2 regions of the Blautia sp. MSK.18.38 genome follow, and region 1 is predicted to be linked to the other one. Evidence: predicted binding sites of a transcription regulator. Region 1 holds the regulator's gene; the other holds the start of a gene.
What was found. The regulator HrcA, encoded in region 1, represses chaperone genes, less so after heat shock. The targets are predictions, from matches to a motif close to TGTTAGCACTCNNNNNNNNNGAGTGCTAACA.
Positions count from the first base shown of each region.

Region 2: groES (co-chaperone GroES) is a predicted target of HrcA. The motif match lies at 1,243-1,273, and genes of this name have one in related genera.

Region 1 covers NZ_JANFYP010000002.1:58,377-61,561, forward strand. The annotation lists gene dnaK (molecular chaperone DnaK) at 1-83, opposite strand, end outside; gene grpE (nucleotide exchange factor GrpE) at 137-772, opposite strand; gene hrcA (heat-inducible transcriptional repressor HrcA) at 791-1,834, opposite strand; gene NE638_RS01740 (ABC transporter substrate-binding protein) at 2,011-3,185, opposite strand, start outside.
Region 2 covers NZ_JANFYP010000014.1:59,551-62,735, forward strand. The annotation lists gene groL (chaperonin GroEL) at 1-874, opposite strand, end outside; gene groES (co-chaperone GroES) at 922-1,206, opposite strand; gene codY (GTP-sensing pleiotropic transcriptional regulator CodY) at 1,504-2,289, opposite strand; gene topA (type I DNA topoisomerase) at 2,436-3,185, opposite strand, start outside.

The DNA of each region.
Region 1 (3,185 bases):
GCGATAACTGTCGGCTGTCCACCTTCCATTACGGCTACACAGCTGTTTGTTGTACCTAAGTCAATACCAATAATCTTTCCCATGATTTTTTCCTCCTGTTTTAGTCTGTATCTGTTAAAATAAAGTTTGTTGTCAGTTAGTTCGCAACCTTCACCATACTGTGGCGTACTACGAAATCCTTGTAGGTGTAACCCTTCTGGAATTCTTCCACCACGATGTTCTCTCCAACCTCTTCATCCTCCACATGCATCACTGCATTATGGAAATCCGGGTTGAATTCCTTTCCCACTGCTTCGATCGGCTTCACGCCAAGCTCATCCAGTGTTGTGGTAAGCTGCTTGTAGATCATTTTCATTCCATCTGCAAAAGCATCGCCTTCCTGTGCCTGTGCAAGACCTCTTTCAAAGTTATCCACAACCGGCAGGATCTTTTCAACGATCTCTTTTGCTCCGATGATGTACATACTGGATTTTTCTTTTTCCGTTCTTTTACGGAAATTATCAAATTCAGCCATGGTACGCTTCAGGCGATCGGTAAGTTCCTCCACCTTCTGCTCAGATTTATCTTTTTTCTTCTTTCCGAAGAAGGAAGTTTTTGATTTTTCTTCTTTTTTATCCTCTGAGGCAGCTTCTTCGCCTGGAGTATTGTTTTCTTCCTCCGGCAGATCTTCTCCCTCCGGTGTCAGGTTTTCTTCTTCCTGATCTCCGTCAGTTACGGGGATTTCCTTCTCCGCTTCCTGCTCTTCGGATGTTTTCTTTGTTTCCTCCGACACTTTTTTTCTACCGCCTTTCTAAGTTTTCTTCTTTTTCAAAACGTCATCCAGATGATTCTTCAGTTCCTTCAGACTGTCCACTACATTCTCATAATCCATTCGTTTGGGACCGATGATCCCGATGGTTCCGTACATTCCGTCTCCCAGTTCATATCTGGCAGTTACAATGCTGCAGTCCTTCATGGTCTGGATTGGCATCTCATCACCGATGTAAACCTGGATTCCTGTATTCTCTCCATCTGACATCTGTTCTTTTACAAGATCGGCAAGTTCATGCTTCTCCTCAAATGCGGAGATCAGCTCCGTTGCCTTCTCTTTATCGGCAAGCTCCGGATACTTGAAGATGTTAGTTGCACCTGAAGTATAGATCTCCATATCTTCCTCTTCCACATGAATGGTGGCTGCCACTGCATCCAGAACCGTTGCCACCACACCGCTGTGGCTGCCTGCCTGTTCCTTCAGTCTGGCGATCATCCCAAGATTGATATCCTGGATCGGGATCCCATTGAGATTGGTGTTAAGAAGAAGATTCAGTTTCAGGATCGTCTGGTCGTCCATTTCCTCATCCAGATTGATGATCTGGTTCCGGACTGTGTTGTTGTCACTGACAACCACTGCCACAAGCTGAAGCTCGCTCATCCTCGACAGCTGGATGAACTTGACCTTGTTGCCGCTGTACTGCGGAACGGAAACCATGGTAGCATAGTTGGTATTGGAAGCAAGAACCTTCGCAACCTTCTTAAGCACCTTATCCATCTTATCTGTCTTCTCAATGATCAGATCTCGCAGCTCTGCGACCTCCGCTTCCTTCTCCTTCATCAACTCATTGACGTAAAGTCTGTAGCCCTTATCTGAAGGAATCCTTCCTGCTGAGGTATGAGGCTGGACGATATAGCCCATATCTGTCAGGTCTGACATTTCATTTCGGATCGTTGCGGAACTGACATTGAGATCCGCATACTTGGAAATGGTCCTGGAACCAACCGGTTCTCCGGTTTCCATATAGGTCTTGATGATTGCTTTTAAGATTTTTTGCTTGCGCTCATTCAACACCTCTTCCATGAATCCATCTCCTTTCCTTTTTATTCTTTCCTGACGGATGTTGATTCTTTTTTTACATCTGTTAGCACTCATTTTAGTGGAGTGCTAACATCTACAGTCTTTAAGATATCACCATGTAAAATATTTGTCAATATGTTTTGAAAAAAAGTTCTTATTTTTTCAAAACAAAAAAAGCATCAGTACGATGCTTTTTTGTAATACTGGTCTATGCAGTTCTGTGCCCCGGCAAAAAATTCCGCTTCTGTTTTCTGTCCCAGCATATATTTCTGAAATTCCGTTCCCATGGACGAAACGGCTTCTATGGAATCGGCACACAGTGGTCTTGCTTTCAGCTTATAATCTTTCAGATATTGCCGGATCATTTCAATGCCATCCAGATCAAAATTCTTATCCTCGATCACATCCAGTCTTGCCGGACACATTTTTGTCAGCTGTCCGTAATTTTTACTGGCCTCATATCCGGACACATACTGAAGGAACTTCAGAGCTGCTTCTTTATGATCAGAATTTTTATTCAGTACATACTGCCAGGTTGCGATATTGGTCACCTTCTCGTCAAATTCCGGAAATGGTGCCATATGGATCTTATCTTTTCCATACACGCCTGCATTCTGAAAAGTACTCAACACACCGGTATACATAAACATACATCCATACTGGCCGTTTATAAATTTTTCATTCAGCTGGTCATGCTGGTCGATCAGATTCTCCTCTGATATCATCCCTGTATCCAGCATTCGCTTCATATATTCTGCCGCTTCTCTTGTTTTCGGATCCGTCCAGTCTGTATAATCTCCTCCGAAAAAATCGACATACTCGCTGATACTATTATATATGTAAGAAATCTCCCATGCATCCCCATATGCATATTTTCCCGTATTCTGAAGCTTTTTCTGAAGGATCTCAAGATCACTGAGACAGGAGAGTCTGTCCAGACCAGCCTGATCCAGCAATTCCTGGTTCACCCAGAATGCCATGATATCCATCCTGAACGGTACCGAAAAAATATGTCCGTCTGACATGCATATTTCTTTCAGGTATTCCTGCAGAAAATTCGCCGCTGTCTCCTCTGTCATAACCGTATCTTCCAACGGAAGAAGAAATCCCTTATGTTTAAATTCGGATATCATCTCATCATTTACTGTGATCAGATCAACAGAATCATCTCCTGATGTCAGAAGAGTTGCTATTTTGGCCTGGCGATTGTCCGCATTGGCCGGACATTTTTCAATATGGATCTTTATTCCAAGATCTTTTTCCGCCTGGCTGATAAAAGAATCAAAGCCTTCTGTGCCTGCATCCACATGAAGGATCGTCAGTTCCTGTCTGTTCTCCGGCACAATATCAGATG
Region 2 (3,185 bases), on a different contig from region 1:
TCGCAATATCCTGAAGCATCTCTTTTCTTCTGTCACCATAGCCAGGTGCTTTAACAGCTACTACCTGGAAGGTTCCTCTCAGTTTGTTAACGATCAGGGTTGTGAGAGCCTCACCCTCAACATCTTCTGCAATAATGAGAAGCTTTGCACCAGCCTGAACAACCTGCTCAAGAAGCGGAAGGATCTCCTGGATGTTGCTGATCTTCTTATCTGTGATCAGAATATACGGATCATCAAGAGTTGCCTCCATCTTCTCCATATCTGTAGACATGTATGCGGAAATATATCCACGGTCAAACTGCATACCTTCAACAAGGTCAAGCTCTGTATGCATGGTCTTGGACTCCTCAACAGTGATAACACCATCCTTGGAAACCTTCTCCATAGCGTCTGCAACCAACTGTCCAACCTGCTCATCACTTGCAGAGATTGCGGCTACATTAGCGATCTGAGCTTTTCCGTTGATTGCCTGGCTCATGTTCTTGATTGCTTCTACTGCAACATCTGTTGCTTTTTTCATTCCTTTTCTGAGGATGATCGGGTTCGCTCCTGCTGCCAGGTTCTTCATTCCCTCATGTACCATTGCCTGTGCAAGTACAGTCGCTGTTGTAGTACCATCACCAGCTACATCGTTTGTCTTGGATGCAACCTCTTTGATGATCTGAGCACCCATATTCTCGAATCCGTCCTCAAGCTCGATCTCTTTTGCAATGGAAACACCATCGTTTGTGATAAGCGGAGCACCGAAAGATTTGTCAAGTACTACATTTCTTCCTTTCGGTCCAAGTGTTACTCTTACTGTATCTGCAAGTTTATTTACACCAGCTTCAAGTGCTGCTCTTGCTTCTGCGCCGTATTTGATCTCTTTTGCCATGATAAAATGACCTCCTATTTATATTGATATACGATAAGATGTTTATATTATTTAATGATTGCCAGGATATCTTCCTGCTTTACAATAATATAATCCGTTCCATCCATCTTTACTTCTGTTCCTGCATATTTGGAATAGATAACAGTATTTCCGACTTCTACTTCCATTTTTACTTCTTTCCCGTTTACAACTCCGCCAGGTCCAACTGCAATAACCTCTGCCTGCTGTGGTTTCTCCTGTGCCTGTCCCGGAAGCACAATTCCGGATGCTGTTGTCTCTTCTGCTTCAACCTGTTTTAATACTACTCTGTCGCCTAAAGGTACTAACTTCATGATCTATGTTCCTCCTTTATAAGTTCCGTCTTCGTCTGCTAGCACTCGCTTTATACGAGTGCTAATCACTATGGCTATATTAGTGAATTTCACATATTTTCGCAACCCTTTTAAGATATGGTTTTTCTATATTATTCTGGTTTTATCTCTTTTATACTCTTGTTTTCTCTTGTTTTCTTAATTTCATTATTTATTTTGATTTTATGAAACAGACAAAAAAGAGACTCCCACGCTAGCGGGAAGTCTCTTTTGTCACGTTCTTTATCTTATATCAAGCATCTGACAGTGCTGATCACATTATGCCTTCTTGCTTCTCTGTGCTTTTATCTCTTCAAGCTCATCAAAGATCACTTCATTAAGAACTTTAATGTAAGTTCCCTTCATACCGGATGAACGGGATTCGATCACACCTGCACTCTCGAATTTACGCAGTGCATTTACGATCACGGATCTGGTGATACCTACACGGTCAGCGATCTTGCTGGCAACCAGGATACCCTCATCCCCATCCAGCTCATCAAAAATATGGATGATCGCCTCAAGTTCTGAGAAGGACAGTGTACTGAATGCCGATTTAACGATCTGCTGTTTTCTGTCTTCTTCTGCGTTCTCGTCATGAACCGCACGCATCATTTCCAGGCCAACAACTGTTGTACCATACTCGCTGACGATAATATCCTCAATATCATAGGGATGATCATTGCGGTACATGAATAACGTTCCCAGTCTCTCACCTGCAATATCGATCGGATTCACGATTCCCTGATAATTTCCGGGTACATGCTCAAAGCCAAGTGTCTGGAGATTGACATTCTCCTTTGTGGAAAGAACACCAAGAAATCTCTCATTCAATAACGGGTCGATATGTCCGCCGATTTTGTCATCGATCAGCTCTGTGATCTCATCCACACCCGGGCAGATACTGACTCCCAGAACCTTACCTTTCTTACTGAGTACCAGGATATTGGAACTTAAGGTTTCCATGAGCACCTGGCAAATGTCGTTAAACACTACCTTGCTTGAGCTGCTGTTATGCAGAAGCTTATTGATTTTTCTAGTTTTATCTAGCAACTGAACGCTCATTTTTCCTCCTTTCACTTTCGTACCTTGAAAGAAATCGTTTTTCTAGTCTAATATTACACGTTATTCTGGAAATTTACAAGACATTTTTATATTTTTTTTATTTTTAACGGGATTTTCTGAAAATTAATAGAAAAGCATTTATTCAATCAATCTTCATCTTTTGGTTTTTGTTCCACATATCCGCAGGTTTCCTGGCTGCAAACCAGCTTATTTCCCTTTTCGAGCATATAATTACCACATTTCGGACATTTCTTTGCAGAAGGTTTCTGCCAGGACATAAAATCACATTCCGGATTATTCTCACATCCGTAATATTTTCTGCCTTTTTTCGTTTTTTTCATGACAATTTCGCCGCCGCACTTCGGACATGCAACACCGATCTTCTCATAATATGGTTTTGTATTACGGCAGTCCGGAAATCCGGGGCATGCAAGAAATCTTCCATGAGGACCGTACTTGATCACCATGTTGCGGCCACAGTTGTCACAGATCACATCCGTAACCTCATCCTGTATATCAACTTTCTCAAGCTCTTTCTCAGCCTCATCCACATCATGCTTCAGATCCGGATAGAAGTTACGTACAACCGTTTTCCACTGTACGGTACCTGCTTCCACGCAGTCCAAAAGCCCCTCCATAGTTGCTGTAAAGTTTACATCCACAATACTTGGAAAAGCCTGTTTCATAATATTATTAACAACCTCTCCAAGCTCTGTGACGTAAAGATTTTTCTGTTCCTTGGATACATAGCGTCTGCTGATGATCGTTGTGATGGTCGGCGCATACGTACTTGGACGTCCGATTCCAAGCTCTTCCATAGTCTTTACAAGTGAAGCCTCTGTGTAATGTGCCGGCGGCTGTGTAAAATGCTGCTCCGGCTTCAGTTCTTTCAGCTT